DNA from 4 places in the Nocardioides asiaticus genome. Region 3 is predicted to be linked to each of the others. Evidence: predicted binding sites of a transcription regulator. Region 3 holds the regulator's gene; each other region holds the start of a gene.

Region 1 (4,121 bases), on a different contig from region 3:
TCGGCCAGTGTGCGGCGCTCGCGCAGAACGGTGCGACCGGGTCGCCGTGCAAGGACAGGTACGCCGCCGACGTCGAGGAGTACTCCCCCCGCGTGCGGCAGCACCTTGTAGCCGCCGTACGCGAGGTCGGGCGGCGCGCCCCGAAGGCCACCGTGGTCGTCGTCGGCTACCCGCAGCCGTTCCCCACCGACGAGACGTGCACGCAGCTGCCGCTCGCGAGCGGTGACTACGCGTTCGCCGCCCAGCTGATCGACCAGGTCAACGACTACCTCCGGGAGGCGGCTGAGAAGGCCGGTGCGACCTACGTCGACGTCTCCGATGCCAGCGAGGGCCACGACATCTGCTCCGAGAGCCCGTGGATCGACGGCGCCTCCCCTGCCCCCGACGCGCAGCCGCTCCATCCGTTCCCGCGGGAGCAGACGGCGGTCGCCGGGCTCATCGCCGACGCGCTCGGGTAGAACTGCCCGCGGCGCGCCCGCGCTCGCTCCTTCTCCGAGGAGTCGGGCCGGGCGGTGACTGCCGTAGCGCGACTATGGAAAGTCCGAGTCCGACCAGAGAAAGGACGGCTCCGAGGTATCCGGTGCTGCGCATCAGACCCGCTGCCACGGCTACGCCTCCGAGGGCAGAACCGGTCGCGTTGGCCAGGTTGAAGGCACCCACATTGACGGCCAGCGCCAGCGTCGGGGCGTCGCTGGCGTAGCGGAGAACAAGAGCCTGCAACGGGGCAATGGTGGCGGTCGACACTAGCCCCAGGACCATCACGAGGACGGCGATGAGGGCTTGATGCACGGCCGCGAGCGGGAACAGCCCAAGTGTGATGGCAAGGACCAGGAATACGCCCGTCAGGGTGCGCCCCAGGGAGAGGTCCGCCAGCCGTCCGGCCGCGAGGTTTCCGATGAAGCCACCGACTCCGTAGGCGAGTAGGAGCGGGGGGACGTAGGTCGACGAGATGCCCGAGACTTTGGTGAGGAGCGGGACCAGATAGGTGAACACGGTGCTGACACCGGCGAATCCGACCACAGTGGTCAGCACCGCCATGAGGACAGCGCGGCGCGTGAGGGCTCGAATCTCGTTGACCACCCCGGTGCCGGGATGGGACGGGCGAGGCATCGTGGAAGCCAGCAGGGCGAAGCCCATCAGGGCGAGCAGCGCAATCACCAGGAAAGGTCGTCGCCAGCTTGTGTCGCCGCCGAGCAGAGCTCCCAATGGGACGCCGAGAACGGTCGCGATGGTGAGCCCTGAGCTGACGATCGCGATCGCTCGGCCGGTCTGTTCTGCTCCCAGGGCCGCGATAGCCGTCGTCAGCGCGATCGCGAACAGCGTGGCCTGACTACAGGCCGAAAGCACCCGCCCGACGATCACCCACGCGAACGTCGGCGCGAGAGCAGTCAGCACGATGCCGGCGACGAACAGGGCCGCGAGCGACAGCGCGACCCCTTTGCGTGGCAACCGCGCAGTCAGCACCGTGACTGCGGGCCCACCGATGGCCACGCCCATGGCGTAGGCGGTGACGGCTTGGCCGGCTGTTGCGACCGAGACGGAGAGACTCTGTGCCAGCTGCGGCAGTACGCCCGCGACCAGATACTCGGCTGTGCCCGTGCAGAAGACGAGCACCACGAAGGCAGTCAGCGCCAACCGTGGACGGCCTGGATCAACGAGCGGAAGAGAGCTAGTGCGATCGGTGTTCACGCTTTCAGGCTCGACGTTGACATTGGTGAGAAGGCAAGCGCTGGGACGTGAGGACGAGGGATGCGGATGCGGATATCGGAGGCGAGCGCGAAAGCGGGCGTGAGTGCGCGGTTGTTGCGCTATTACGAGGAGCAGGGGCTGCTCGCGCCGTCGCGTGATGCCTCGGGCTACCGCCGATACAGCATGGCGGACCTGGATGCCGCCCGGCACGTACGCCAGTTGCTCGATGCCGGACTGAGCACCGCCACGATCCGGCAGGTACTGCCGTGCCTGGTCGAAAGAGCCGGACGACTCACCCCGATCTGCTCAGACCTGATCGCCCAGCTCGAAGAAGAGCAGCAACGCATCGAGAGCTCGATCAGTGCGCTCACCGAGTCGCGGGATGCCATCGCGAGTGTCATCGCTGCCGCGGATCCCGCAATGCGCTGAACCCCTCATGGCGTACCTAGCGCCGCGCGCGTCACCATCATGGTCCTCGTGCACGGGTGCAAGGAGGATCCGGGTCCGCCGGCGTGCTTGGGCCCATGCCCGCCGGCCGGCTGGGCCGGTGTGGACGGCCGGACCGGAACTGTCGGTGGTCGCGGCTAGCTTTGGGAACACCAGATCGAAACCGGTCTCGTGTTCGAGGAGGTGTGTCATGACCGAGCTGACGCCGGTGCCGGCGGTGCTCGCCTCGGTGCGACACGCCCGCCGCGAGATCGCCCGCGCCGCCCACCTCACCGGACTGTTCCCGCGCCCCGACGAGGTCGAGGCGACACTGCGGGAGCTGGCCGCCCTCGAGGCCCAGACCACCGCCCTCCGGCTGCGGCTCATGGCGTCGGCCGGACCGGTCGCCGCATCCACCGGCGCCCGAGATGTGGGCGCCTGGTGGGCCGACGCCCTGCGCGCCGACCACCGCGCCGCTCGCGCCGACCTCAAGCTCGCCCGCGCGCTGGACCGCTACGAGGTGCTGGCCGCCGCGCTGGCCGAGGGCACCGTCTCGGTCGAGCAGGCGAGGGTGATCGCTCGCGCGCTCGACGCGCTGCCCGACGACCTCGCCCCCGGCGAGGTGTCGAAGGCGGAGGCGGTGATGGTCGACGAAGCAGCACGGCTCGACCCGGCCCGACTCCGCACGGTCGGCGCCCACCTGCTCGAGGTCCTCGACCCCCACCGCGCCGAGACCGAGCTCGGCAAGAGACTGCTCGCCGAGGAAGAGAGAGCCCACCGGCGGACCTCCCTGACCATCACCGACCCCGGCGACGGAACGATGTTCCTGCGAGCCCGGCTGCCCAGGGCGACCGGGGTCCGGTTGAAGACCTACCTCGACGCCTTCACCCAACCCCGACTCGCCCAGCTCGCCGAACGCGGCAAGACCGTCCCCTACGACCGGCTCCTCGGCACCGCGTTCGGGCAGCTCCTCGAGCGGATCGACCCCGACACCCTGCCCCACCACGGCGGCGACGCCACCACCCTCATCGTCACCATCGACGTCAACCAGCTCAACAAGGAGCTCGGCACCGCCACCATCGGCACCGGCCACGGCCCCGATGGCGGCGAGATCTCCGCCGCCGAGGCCCGCCGACTCGCCTGCACCGCCGGCATCATCCCCGCCGTCCTCGACACCCACTCCGAGGTGCTGGACCTCGGCCGCAAGACCCGACTGTTCACCCCCGCCCAACGCAAAGCACTCCGGATCAGATACCCGACCTGCGCGGTCGACGGCTGCGAGGTCCCCGCCCCCTGGACCGACGCCCACCACCTCCACCCCTGGGCCGGCGGCGGCCTGTCCGACTTGAGCAACGCCGTCCTCTTCTGCCGCCACCACCACCGACTCGCCCACAACCCGGCTTACACCCTGACGAGACACCCCGACGGCAGCATCAGATTCCACCGACGGACGTGAGAGCCGACCGGAGTGCGGACCGGCGTACGGCTCAGGCGCGGTGGACGACCCGGCCGCCGACGACGGTGAGCGCGACGGAGCCGGAGGTGCCCATCGTGCGGAGCTCGTCGAGGCTGCAGGAGAGCGGGTCGCGGTCAAGGACCACCAGGTCGCCGAGGGAGCCGACGTCGACGGTGCCGGCGCCGTCGACGGAGGCGGCGAGGGCCTCGCGCGGCGTGATCGCCTGCTCGGGGTGCCAGGGGTCGCGGTCGTCGGCGGTGCGGTGTACGGCGGCGGAGACGGCCAACCACGGATCCAGCGGCGCGACGGGGGCGTCCGACCCGAGCGCCAGGGTGACGCCCGCATCGAGCATCCACCGGAATGCGAAGCACCGCTCCCCCTGGCCGGGCCACACCCGCTCGCTGACGTCGCGGTCGTCGAGCAGGTGTGCCGGCTGGACCGACGCGCGCAGACCGAGGCGGGCGAGCTCCTTGACGTCCTCGTGACGGATGAGCTGGGCGTGCTCGATGCTGCCGCGGGCGCCGGCCGCGGCGTACGCCGCCAGCGCCTC
Region 2 (4,121 bases), on a different contig from region 3:
CTCGTACGCCGCGGCCACACCGAGGCCGCCGTCGACCTGGCCCGGCTGGCCGGGCTCACCCCGGCCGGCGTCCTCGTCGAGATCGTCAACGACGACGGCACCATGAAGCGCGCGCCCGAGCTGCGGGAGTTCGCCGACGAGCACGGACTGGCGATGATCTCCATCGAGGACCTCGTCCGCTACCGGCGTCGCACCGAGGTGCTCGTCGAGCGGCGCGCCGAGACCCGCCTCCCCACGGCGTACGGCGACTTCACGGCGTACGGCTACACGCTCGCCGACGACGCCTCGGAGCACGTCGCCCTGGTCCACGGGGACGTCTCCGGCGGCGAGGGCGTGCTCACCCGGGTGCACAGCGAGTGCCTCACGGGCGACGTCTTCGGCAGCCGGCGCTGCGACTGCGGCCCGCAGCTGGACGAGGCGATGGAGCGGATCGTGAAGGAGGGCCGCGGGATCGTCGTCTACCTGCGCGGCCACGAGGGCCGCGGGATCGGGCTGGTCGCGAAGCTGCAGGCCTACCAGCTGCAGGACGGCGGCCGCGACACGGTCGACGCCAACCTCGACCTCGGGCTGCCCGCCGACGCCCGCCACTACGGCGCGGCGAGCCAGATCCTGCGCGACCTCAGGGTCGCCTCGGTCCGGCTCCTCACCAACAACCCGGAGAAGGTCGAGCACCTCGAGGACTACGGCGTACCCGTCGCCGAGCGGGTCCCGCTCACCCCGCGGCCGAACGACCACAACCTCGCCTACCTGCTCACCAAGCGTGATCGGATGGGCCACGTCCTGCCCGACCTGGCGATTGCCGACCTCACCGAAGGAGCTGACCAGTGAGCGGATCCGGAGCCCCGAAGCCCGAGCCCGCCGACTGCCACGACCTCCGCGTCGCGGTGGTGGCCGCGAGCTGGCACGAGCAGGTCATGGACGGCCTGCTCGCCGGCGCCCGGCGGGCGTTCGACGACCACAAGGTCGAGGAGCCCGTCGTGGTCCGCGTACCGGGCACGTTCGAGCTCCCGGTCGCTGCGGCGACGCTGGCGAAGGGCGGGTACGACGCGATCGTGGCCCTCGGTGTCGTCATCCGCGGCGGCACGCCGCACTTCGACTACGTCTGCCGCGCGGCCACCGACGGCCTCAACCGGGTCGCGCTCGACCACCTCACCCCCGTCGGCTTCGGCGTACTCACCTGTGACGACGAGCAGCAGGCGCTCGACCGGGCCGGGCTCGAGGGATCGCACGAGGACAAGGGCTACGAGGCCGCCGCGGCCGCGCTCGCCACCGCCGTCGCACTGAGACGGGCCTCCCGGCCTTACTGACGCCGTGAATGCGGTGGCGGGCGCATGCCCGCGCCGCTACGTTGCGGCCCATGGGGACGACCACGTTCACGACGACGCTGCAGAAGCGCGGCCCCGCGGCCGCGGTGGTGCTCGACGACGACCAGGTGGCGACGGTCGGCGAAGGCGCGAAGACGTTCCCCGTCGTGGCCGCCATCAACGGCCACGCCGTGCGGCTGCGGGTCGCCCGGATGGGCGGGGAGTTCCTGATGGGGCTGAACAAGGCGGTTCGCGCTGAGGTCGGCGTCGAGGCCGGCGAGACCGTCGAGGTGTCCCTCGCCCTCGACCAGGCGCCTCGTGAGGTCGAGGTCCCGCCCGCGCTCGCCGCGGCCCTGGCGGCGGACCCGCCGGCCAAGGCGGCGTACGACGGGCTGGCGTTCACCCACCGCAAGGAGTTCGCCCGCTGGGTGGCGGAGGCGAAGAAGGACGAGACCAGGGATCGCCGCGTCGCCCAGGCGCTCGAGATGATCCGCGAAGGTCGCACGCGCTCCTGAGTTCTGGTGGAGAACCGATTGCGTATCGAATCGAACACGAGTACGATTAGTCTAAGGTTGTCGGGTGAGGTGTCGGCCTGATGCGCTGAGCAGGCGAGCAGCCGTCGAAGCCCCGACCGAGACGGATCGGTTTTGCAATAGTCCGCGCGGGCGCGGGCCTCCGTACGTCGCATGTCGAGTCTGCTTCTCCATGCGTCAGGAGGTGTGTCGTGGCCGCTGCGCTTATCGAGGCTGTGCACGCGGTGCGTGCGGCGCTGGCCGGGGTCCGCGACGCGCAGCCGGTCTATCTGCGTACCGGGGAGAAGGCAGAGGTGCTGCGCGAGCTGGTGGCCGCGGAGGCGGAGCTGGCGGCGCTGCGGCTGCGGGTGATGGCCTCGGCGGGTGATCTCGCGGAGCGCGACGGAGCTCGCGACGTCGCCGGCTGGCTGGCGGCGTCGCTGCCCGTGGACGGGCGAGCGGCCCGCAGCGACGGTCGCCTCGCGGAGGCCCTCGAGCGCTGGCTGCTGCTGTCCGAGGCGCTCGCCGAGGGGAGGGTCAGCCTCGAGCAGGCGCGGGTCATCGCCTCCGCACTCGACCGGGTGGCCGACACGCTCACGACCGCCCAGCGGGTCGAGGCGGAGGAGCTGATGGTGGCCGAGGCGAAGAGTCTCGACCCGCGGCGGCTGGCCGTGCTCGGCCGACGCCTCCAGGCCGTGGTCGGTCAGGATGACGGCGAGGCTGCGGAGGCGCTCCTGCTGGCCCAGGAGGAGCAGGACGCCGCGCGGCGTACGTCGCTCACGATCAGGCCGCAGGGCGACGGCACGACGCGGATCAGCGCGACGGTGCCCGACGCGGTCGGTGTCCGCCTGCGCACCTGCCTGGAGGCCTTCGCCCAGCCCCGCAAGCAGGCGCTCGAGGCCGACGGCCGGCGTGCGCCGTACGACCGGCTGCTCGGCCAGGCGCTCCGTGACCTGCTCGAGCGGCTCGACGTCGACCTCCTGCCACACCACGGCGGCGATGCGACCACCCTCTTCGTGATGATGACGCTCGACCAGCTGCGTGCCGAGCTCGCCACCGCCTCCCTCGGGCTCGGGGGGCGACGCCCTGACCGCGGCCGAGGCCCGCCGGCTGGCCTGCGAGGCCGGGATCATCCCGGTCGTCCTCGGCGGTGAGAGCGAGATCCTCGACGTCGGCCGCAAGGCGCGGCTCCACACGCCGGTGATGCGAAAGGCGATCCGGCTCCGTGACCGCACCTGCCGCGCGGAGGGGTGCGACGTGCTCGGCACCTGGGCCGACGTACACCACCTCGAAACCTGGTCCGAGGGCGGCGCGACCTCGATCGAGAACGGGATCTTGTTCTGCCGCTACCACCATCAGCGCATCCACGACCCTCGCTACCAGGCCGAGCGGCGACCCGACGGCCGCTACCGCATCATCCTGCGGACGTGAGCAGCGCTACGCTCGCCGGGTGGGGGATGAGCTGCGCTCACATGTCTCCGGGACCACGACCGTCCGCCCGGTCACCACCGAGACCTGGCCGGACCTCGTCCAGCTGTTCACAGCCCGCGGTGGCCCGCACTACTGCTTCTGCACGCCCTACCGGGTCACCGGTCGACGGCACGTCGACGCCGGCGAGCGCGAGGCAGTCCTGCGCGACCTGGTCGGGAGGGGTACGCCGGTCGGCGTGCTCGCCTACGACGGTGCGGAGCTCGTCGGCTGGTGCTCGGTGGCGCCCCGCGAGTCATACGCCCGGTTGGCGCGGTCGCGGACGATGCCGCGTGCGACGCCTCCGGAGTCACCGACCTGGACCGTGCTGTGCTTCTTCGTCCCGCGGGCGGCCCGCGGACGCGGCCTCACCCGTGTGCTGCTCGACGCGGCCGTCGACTACGCGCGGCACGAGGGTGCGAAGGTGATCGAGGGGTACCCGTTCGACACCGCCGGCATCTCGGCCACCCACCGCGGCCACTCGTCGGTGTTCGCCGCGGCCGGCTTCACCCCGGACGGGCGGCGCTGGGCGCGCACGCTGGACGCCCCAGCGCTCGACGGCGAGCTCCCGAACGCGCGCTGAGACCGATGCGAGCCGAGCCCGGCCTACGCCCTAGGCTTGTGGGCTGTGAAGACGTTCGACGAGCTCTGGGCCGAGCTGAGCGAGAAGGCCCGGACCCGACCCGCAGGATCCGGCACCGTCGCAGCCCTCGACGCCGGCATCCATGCGATCGGGAAGAAGCTGGTCGAGGAGGCCGCCGAGTCCTGGATGGCGGCCGAGTACGAAGGCAAGGAGGCGACGGCTGAGGAGATCTCCCAGCTGCTCTACCACGCCCAG
Region 3 (4,121 bases):
AGCGCAGCCGCCCCATCGAGGCAGGCCCGCGGCCCGCCCTGGAACACAGCCGCCCAGCAATGGCCCTCCCAGGAGATCGGACCGTTGTGGAGGCACACGCTCTGGTCGCCGATGAGCTGCCAGCGACCCATCCGCACGTGATGCCGAATCTCGCCGCGAGTCACACCGGCGGCATAGAGCTGGGGCCGCGACACGACGTACGACTGTCGCTCCTTGAGCATCCCGAGCTCGAGCTCGACCTGCTTCTGCGTGCTGAGTGGCTTGGTCATGCGTACGACGATCGAAGACTCCACCGACCGCCCGCGCCTGCGTCGACCCGGTCTGTGGAGGGCAGCGACGCGAGCCCCTGGTGTGGACGACGCATGGCTCGCGGTGCGGTGGCCGCCCGTATGACGTAGGAACAACGTCATACGGACGGGGACACTGCGCGCCGCGGGACGTATGACGTCTGCAAAGCCGGGGCGGGGCGGTCGGACGCTGGTCCTCCCGCCCCGCCCCTCTTTCTCTTCCCCTGTAGGTGCCGCCAGCCGGGGTCGAATCAGCTGACGGCCGTCTGTGGCCGAGCGGCGACGGAGGCAGCCCGGCGGTGTGGTCAGTTCGGGATGCGCAGCGACTGGCCGGCGGCGAGCATGCCGGAGTCGAGCCCGTTGAGGTCCTTGATCTGCTGCTCCATGTCGCGGACGCTGCCGCCGTCGGCGGCGTCGGAGGCGAGATCCCAGAGCGTGTCGCCGGGCTCGACGACGACGGTGTGGGTCGGGACAGCGTTGCCCTTCTCCTGGGCGGCGCCGGAGAGGCCGGCGCCGAGGAACCCCGCCGCGAGCAGCAGACCGAGGGCGACGAGGAACACCACCACGCGGCCGCGGCGGGTCAGCCGCACGCTCGAGCCGCGCCGCGGCGCCCGATCCACGGGCCGGGCCGGGGCCATGAACTGGTCGAGGGTGGTCGTGGTCATCGCCGGTCTCCTGGGGAAGTGGGGTGGCTGGTGCGCTCGACGAGATGTCTACAGACGGCCACCGACAGTTCGGGACGAGCGCCGGATCGCGTCCGTTCGATCACGCATTCGATCGAACACGTGATCGAGAGTAGATCACCTGTTCGAACGAGATCAAGGGCCCGGGCCGAAAAAATGTTCGAACCGCCCGTTGTCCACAGATCGCGACACGCTTCGAACAGATGTTTGAAGTCGGCAACGGCCCGGTCTACCGTGGGCACATGACCAAGCCGACCAAGGAGCCGACCCCGGCGTCCACCTCCGCCAAGCGGTCCACGACCGCCGTGAGCGAGCTTCCCGACGGCCCGCCCGACGCCACCGGGCTGACCCCGCGCCAGCAGCGCATCCTGGCTCACCTGCGCGACTGCATCGAGAAGCGGGGCTACCCGCCGAGCATGCGCGAGATCGGCTCGGCGGTGGGCCTGACGAGCACCAGCAGCGTCGCCCACCAGCTGAAGGTGCTCGAGCAGAAGGGCTTCATCAAGCGCGACCCGCACCGGCCGCGGGCACTCGAGGTGTTCCTGCCCGAGGTCCTCGCGGCCCGCAAGTCGATCTCGGCGGCCGAGGAGACGGCCTACGACGAGACCGGCATCGGCGACGCCAACCCGGAGGCGACCCTCGTCCCGGTCGTCGGCCGGATCGCCGCCGGCGGCCCGATCCTCGCCGAGGAGCGGGTCGAGGACGTCTTCCCGCTGCCGAAGCAGCTCGTCGGCGACGGCACGCTCTACCTCCTGCACGTCTCCGGCGACTCCATGGTCGACGCGGCGATCTGCGACGGCGACTTCGTGGTCGTGCGCCAGCAGCCGACGGCGGAGAACGGCGAGATCGTCGCCGCGATGATCGACGGCGAGGCGACGGTCAAGACCCTTCAGCGCAAGGACGGCAAGGTCTGGCTGCTGCCGCACAACCCGGCCTACGACCCGATCGACGGCACGCACGCCACCATCCTCGGCAAGGTCACCGCGGTCCTGCGGAGCCTCTGACGACTCTCTTGGTCTCGACACCGGCCACTTCGTGTCCGGGCTCGACCAACGATGGGTGAACAACAGCCGCCGGCGCGTCACGCGCCGGCGGCTGCGTCGTTCTCCGAGCGTGACCCACACTCCCCTCGACCGCCGCCGCCTGCTCGCCGGCGGCCTCGGCGCGGGCCTGGCGGGCGTCGGGGCGGCCGTCCTCCCGGCGCCGTACGCCGACGCCGCAGCCGCGCTCCGACACTTCCAGCACGGCGTCGCCTCTGGCGACCCGCTCCCCCACGCCGTCGTCATCTGGACCCGGGTGACGCCGACCGCCGCCAGCAGGCCGGGCTCGGGCAGGGGCCCGCACGTCAAGGTCGGCTGGCAGGTCTCCACCTCGCCGACCTTCAAGACCGTCGTGAAGCACGGCACGTTCACGACCGGCCCGTGGCGCGACCACACGGTCAAGCTCGACGTCACCGGGCTGAGGCCCGCGACGGCGTACAACTACCGCTTCTCGTACGCCGGCCAGCACAGCCGGGTCGGCCGCACCCGCACCGCGCCCGCACCGACGGCGACCCCCGGCCGGATCCGGTTCGGCGTCGTGTCCTGCGCCAACCTGCAGGCCGGCTGGTTCTCGGCGTACCGCCACCTCGCGAAGCGCACCGACCTGCACGCGATCGTCCACCTCGGCGACTACTTCTACGAGTACGGCCCGGGCGAGTACGGCTACGGGCCCGACGACATCGACATCCGCAAGCACCAGCCGGCCCACGAGGTCCACACCCTGGCCGACTACCGGATCCGGCACGCGCAGTACAAGCGCGACCCCGACCTCGCCGATCTCCACGCCCGCTTCCCGTGGATCGTCACCTGGGACGACCACGAGGTCGCCAACGACCAGTGGCGCAACGGGGCGGAGAACAACAGCCCGGGCGAGTACGACTGGAAGGCGCGCAAGACCCACGCCCACAAGGCGTACGACGAATGGATGCCGGTGCGCCTCGACGGGACCGCCGCCCTCGACCAGAGCCACCTGAACGACCGGATCTACCGGCGCTTCAGGTTCGGCACGGTGCTCGAGCTGAGCATGCTCGACCTGCGCTCCTACCGCTCCAAGCAGGTCGACCAGACGACCGACGGGCTGGCCGCCGTCGACGACCCGGACCGCACGATCACCGGCACCGACCAGCTGAGCTGGCTCAAGTCCGGCCTCAGGAACGCGCCCACGACCTGGAAGGTGGTCGGCAACCCGGTCATGATCGCTCCGGTCACGTTCGCCGCGCTGCCGAAGGACGTGATCGGTCCGGTCAACGACGTCACCGGCCTGCTCCCCGACAACGGGGTCGCCTACAACGTCGACCAGTGGGACGGCTACACCGCCGACCGGACCGAGCTCTTCGACCACATCCGCACCCACAGGATCGAGGACGTCGTCTTCATCACCGGCGACATCCACTCGGGGTGGGCGTGCGACCTGCCCTACGACTCCGCGATCTATCCGCTGGGCGGCACCGCCGGGGTCGAGTTCGTCGGCACCTCGGTCACCTCGAGCAACCTCAAGGACATCACCGGCACCCCGGCGCACACGACGAGCCGGGCCGTGGAGACAGCCATCATGGGTGCCAACCGGCACGTGCGCTACCTCGACTTCGACGACCACGGCTACTCGATCCTCGACGTGACCAGACAGCGGGCGCAGATGGACTGGTACGTCATCGGCGACCGGGCCGACAAGAACGCCGGCGTCAGCTGGTCGACGTCGTGGGCGACCACCCGCGGCAGTGGGCGGGTCCACCGGGTCGACGCGCCCGTCCGCTGAACCCGCCGACACCAGGGCCGAAAGGCTCCCAACCTCCCGCTGCCCACCGGCTAGTCTGTGCAGGATCGAGCGACTTCAGCGGGGGCACAGTGCGGGACCAGGGGACCAGCGGCGAGCGGGCTGACGCTCGTACGCCTCCCCTGGAGATCGTCGAGGCGACCGTCGCCACCATGGAACAGAGGGTGAACCGCACCCTATGGGAGCGGCTCGCCGGCGTACGCGCCGGGGTGCGGGAGCTGGTCTTCGTGACCGTGCTCTACATCGCCTACACCTCGTCGCGGCTGCTGGCGAGCGACAACATCGCCGAGGCGAAGAGCCGTGCCCGACAGCTGCTGCAGATCGAGAAGGTCGTCGA
Region 4 (4,121 bases), 220 kb from region 3:
ATCACCGTCTTCCTCGTCCGCAAGGGCACGCTGTCCAACTACGTCTACCTCGAGCACGGCGCCATGTGGGCCATCGGCGCTCTCGCGATCATCCTGCTGATCAGCATCAAGCACGAGGTGCCCGAGATGGTCACCGGGCTCATCGGCGTCGGGTTCATCCTGCTCGCCTTCGGCTCCTCCGTCGTCCGCAACCGGCGGCTTCCGCAGGAGGAGAAGGAGACCGTCGCGGTCGGGTAGCCGGCCGGGACGGTCACCGGCTGGGCTGAGGGCCGACCAGACGCCATCCGCCGGTCGCTGAAACGACGTCGACCTCGTCATCCCGGACGCGGACGGCGGAACCGTCGTCGAGCAGGTAGAGCGGGAAGTCGGCCTGCGCGGCGAGGCGGTCGGCCCAGGCTCCGTCGCGCTGGGGGAAGTACGGCGCGTTGAGATGCGGCTTGATGTACCACTCGAACAGGCCGAACGGCGGCTCGATCGTGTCGGCCCCGAGCAGCCTCAGGTCGGGCAGGTCGCCGAGTAGGTCGGCTACGCGCTCGTCGAAGCGCTTGCTGAAGATCATCGACCCCGCGCTCGTGCCGACGTAGACCTTCTCCTCCAGGAGCTCGCGGAACAGGTCGGCGAAGCCGTTGCGGACGATGCTCATCGCCAGGTGGAACTGGTTGCCGCCGGTGACCCACAGGACGTCGGCGCCCCGGAGCCGCTCGGCCACCAGGTCCCGCGGCGGGCCGTTGAGGTCGAGCAGGTCCAGCGCGGACCAGCCGAGGTCGCGGAGCTCGACGAGAGAGTCGACCAGCCACCCGTGCTCGCCCGGCTGGCCGAGCGAGGCGGTGAGCACGGCGGCGACCTTCACCTCGGCGTACGGCTTCCCGAGCAGGTCCGCCAAGGCGCCCTCGAGGTGGTCGTTGGCGAGCCCGGCGGAGGTCAGCAGCATGCGCATGGCGCCGATTCTGCCGACACCCACCGACAACGGGTCGGAGCCGCGGGGCTCTCACGTCCTCCTGTGGAATCTGATGCTGCCGTCGGGGTGTCGGGTCGGCGCGTAAGCCGGGTTGTGGGCGAGTCGGTGGTGGTGTCGGCAGAAGAGGACGGCGTTGCTCAAGTCGGACAGGCCGCCCAGTGCCCAGGGGTGGAGGTGGTGGGCGTCGGTCCAGGGGGCGGGGACCTCGCAGCCCTCGACCGCGCAGGTCGGGTATCTGATCCGGAGGGCTTTGCGTTGGGCGGGGGTGAAGAGCCGGGTTTTGCGGCCGAGGTCCAATACCTCGCTGTGGGTGTCGAGGACGGCGGGGATGATGCCGGCGGTGCAGGCGAGTCGGCGGGCCTCGGCGGCGGAGATCTCGCCGTCGCTGCCGATGGATGCCGAACCCAGCTCGCTGTTGAGCTGGTCGACCGGGATTGTGACGATGAGGGTGGTGGCGTCGCCGCCGTGGTGGGGCAGGGTGTCGGGGTCGATCCGTTCGAGGAGCTGCCCGAACGCGTGGCCGAGGAGCCGGTCGTAGGGGATCGTCTTGCCGCGTTCGGCGAGCTGGGCGAGTCGGGGTTGGGTGAAGGCGTCGAGGTAGGTCCTCAACCGGACCCCGGTCGCCCTGGGCAGCCGGGCTCGCAGGAACATCGTCCCGTCGCCGGGGTCGGTGATGGTCAGGGAGGTCCGCCGGTTGGCCCTCTCCTCCTCGGCGAGCAGTCTCTTGCCGAGGACCTCCTCGGCGCGTTGGGGGTCGAGGACCTCGAGCAGGTGGGCCCCGACCGTGCGGAGTCGGGCCGGGTCGAGCCGTGCTGCCTCGTCGACCATCACCGCCTCCGCCTTCGACACCTCGCCGGGGGCGAGGTCGTCGGGCAGCGCGTCGAGCGCGCGAGCGATCACCCTCGCCTGCTCGACCGAGACGGTGCCCTCGGCCAGCGCGGCGGCCAGCACCTCGTAGCGGTCCAGCGCGCGGGCGAGCTTGAGGTCGGCGCGAGCGGCGCGGTGGTCGGCGCGCAGGGCGTCGGCCCACCAGGCGCCCACATCTCGGGCGCCGGTGGATGCGGCGACCGGTCCGGCCGACGCCATGAGCCGCAGCCGGAGGGCGGTGGTCTGGGCCTCGAGGGCGGCCAGCTCCCGCAGTGTCGCCTCGACCTCGTCGGGGCGCGGGAACAGTCCGGTGAGGTGGGCGGCGCGGGCGATCTCGCGGCGGGCGTGTCGCACCGAGGCGAGCACCGCCGGCACCGGCGTCAGCTCGGCCATGACACACCTCCTCGAACACGAGACCGGTTTCGATCTGGTGTTCCCAAAGCTAGCGCCAGCCACCGACAATCCCCGGTCGCGCGAGTGAGCAAGCACGATCAAGACGCGCTGAAGGCGCGAGCGGGATACTGACTGCATGGCCACGTGGACGGACGTGGAGCGGATCGCGAGCACGCTCGCCGGTGCGAGGGCGGGCCTGGCCCACGAGGGCTCGCCGACGTACGACATCGGGCGACACCCCTTCGCACGCCTGCGCTGGGACGACGACGGCCGGGAGATCCTGCAGTTCTGGACCATGGACCTCGCCACGCAGGAGATGCTCGCGGGCCGGACCGACACCTTCGCCAGGATCGACACCTTCAAGGTGAAGGTGTCCGTGTGGGCCTGGCTGGACCGGCTCGACGAACAGGAGCTGACCGAGATCCTCACCGACTCCTGGCTGGCCCGCCGCGGGGTGCGCGGTTGAAACAGGCGCGTGGGAACTGTCCGCCCCGTGTGGCAGATTGCTGATCATGCCCGAGCGTCCGCCGGTTCCGCCCGAGATGGTCCGCCGCATCGCCGACCTGGTCGCCCACCTCCCGGATCTGCTCGAGGAGGACGCCTGGGTCGGCGTGCGGTGGCGGGTCGGCCCCGCGACGGTCGCCCACGTCTTCGGGGGAGAGGACCAGCTGTTCCGGATCACGTTCCGCGCCGAGCCCGACGAGGTGATGGCGTTCGAGCACCTCGGCGCGCCGTACTTCCGGGCCGGTTGGGGCGCCAACGTCGTCGGCATGCTTCTCGACGAGGACACCGACTGGGAGGAGGTGGGCGAGCTGGTCACCGACTCCTATTGCCTGCAGGCGCCCCAGAAGCTGGTCGCGCGGGTCAGCCGCCCCGGGCTGGCTGGCTGAGATCGCGCGACCTGGGCCGGGGATCGCGGCGGAGTCCCACCGACGGGCCGTGGTCAGTCGGACGCGTCACCGACGAGGCGGTACTTCTGGATCTTGCCCGTCGTCGTCTTCGGCAGATTCTCGGCAGAGACGAAGAGCATCCGCCGAGGCACCTTGAACCCGGCCAGGTGGCGGCGGCAGTGGCGGACCAGCTCGTCCTCGTCGACCGAGGCCTCCTCAGCGCGTACGACCCATGCCCATCCCACCTCGCCGAGCCGTGCATCGGGCATGCCGGCGACGTACGCCTGCTCGACGGCGGGGTGGGCGGTGATGACGTGTTCGACCTCGGTCGGCGCGACCAGCTCGCCGCCGACCTTGAAGAGCTCTCCGCTGCGGCCGCTCAGCTCCAGATAGCCGTCGGCGCGCACTCGCCCCAGGTCACCGGTGCGCAGCCAGCCCTCGGCGTCGATCATCGCGGCGGTGCGCTCGGGGTCGCCGAAGTACTCCCGGGTGACGATCGGGCCGCGCACCGACAGCTCGCCCTCGGTGCCCTCGGGGAGGACTGCGCCGGTGAACGGGTCGACCGTGCGGTACGCCGCCAGTGCGCCGTCCATGCCGGGCAGGGCGGCGCTCCCGCCGAGCTTCATCCGGCCGACGGTCGCCGAGACGACCTCGAGAGGGTCGCCGGGCAGGGTCAGCGCCGTGGCGGCCGACACCTCCGTCTGGCCGTAGCCGGTGAAGACCTGCCGCGGCCCGAGGACCTTCTCGATCTGCTGCCACAGCCGCACCGGCGCGGCCGCAGCCGCCGAGAACACGGACTCCAGGCTGGCGGTGTCGTAGTCGCGCCGCATCGCCTCCTCCACGACGGCGATCGACATCGTCGGTACGAAGAGCACCTCGTGGATGTTGTGCTGCTGGATCGTCGTCAGCATGCTGCGCGGGTTGAACACCGCGTGCGGGGCGATCGCGCCGCCGGCGTACATCGCTGCGACCATGCCCTCCACGTAGCCGAACACGTGGTACATCGGCAGCGA

What was found. The regulator LexA, encoded in region 3, represses DNA repair genes until DNA is damaged. The targets are predictions, from matches to a motif close to TCGAACANNTGTTCGA.
Region 1: the regulator LexA is predicted to act here: its motif matches at 2,300-2,315, upstream of ABLE53_RS07395 (HNH endonuclease signature motif containing protein).
Region 2: the regulator LexA is predicted to act here: its motif matches at 1,850-1,865, upstream of ABLE53_RS23925 (DUF222 domain-containing protein).
Region 4: the regulator LexA is predicted to act here: its motif matches at 2,230-2,245, upstream of ABLE53_RS04630 (HNH endonuclease signature motif containing protein).

The regions. Positions count from the first base shown of each region.
Region 1 is NZ_JBDZDM010000002.1:342,718-346,838, reverse strand. Features, by position in the region: gene ABLE53_RS07410 (SGNH/GDSL hydrolase family protein) at 1-458, shown strand, start outside; gene ABLE53_RS07405 (MFS transporter) at 436-1,617, opposite strand; gene ABLE53_RS07400 (MerR family transcriptional regulator) at 1,750-2,118, shown strand; gene ABLE53_RS07395 (HNH endonuclease signature motif containing protein) at 2,327-3,571, shown strand; gene ABLE53_RS07390 (amidohydrolase) at 3,603-4,121, opposite strand, start outside.
Region 2 is NZ_JBDZDM010000008.1:133,359-137,479, forward strand. Features, by position in the region: gene ABLE53_RS23910 (bifunctional 3,4-dihydroxy-2-butanone-4-phosphate synthase/GTP cyclohydrolase II) at 1-828, shown strand, start outside; gene ribH (6,7-dimethyl-8-ribityllumazine synthase) at 825-1,307, shown strand; gene ABLE53_RS23920 (YdeI/OmpD-associated family protein) at 1,358-1,819, shown strand; gene ABLE53_RS23925 (DUF222 domain-containing protein) at 2,029-2,970, shown strand; gene ABLE53_RS23930 (HNH endonuclease signature motif containing protein) at 3,020-3,247, shown strand; gene ABLE53_RS23935 (GNAT family N-acetyltransferase) at 3,267-3,866, shown strand; gene ABLE53_RS23940 (phosphoribosyl-ATP diphosphatase) at 3,912-4,121, shown strand, end outside.
Region 3 is NZ_JBDZDM010000001.1:1,167,576-1,171,696, forward strand. Features, by position in the region: gene ABLE53_RS05670 (hypothetical protein) at 1-269, opposite strand, end outside; gene ABLE53_RS05675 (LysM peptidoglycan-binding domain-containing protein) at 593-952, opposite strand; gene lexA (transcriptional repressor LexA) at 1,213-1,974, shown strand; gene ABLE53_RS05685 (alkaline phosphatase D family protein) at 2,084-3,766, shown strand; gene ABLE53_RS05690 (phosphatase PAP2 family protein) at 3,937-4,121, shown strand, end outside.
Region 4 is NZ_JBDZDM010000001.1:944,366-948,486, reverse strand. Features, by position in the region: gene ABLE53_RS04640 (DUF475 domain-containing protein) at 1-237, shown strand, start outside; gene ABLE53_RS04635 (Type 1 glutamine amidotransferase-like domain-containing protein) at 251-937, opposite strand; gene ABLE53_RS04630 (HNH endonuclease signature motif containing protein) at 989-2,218, opposite strand; gene ABLE53_RS04625 (hypothetical protein) at 2,355-2,684, shown strand; gene ABLE53_RS04620 (MmcQ/YjbR family DNA-binding protein) at 2,731-3,108, shown strand; gene ABLE53_RS04615 (class I adenylate-forming enzyme family protein) at 3,162-4,121, opposite strand, start outside.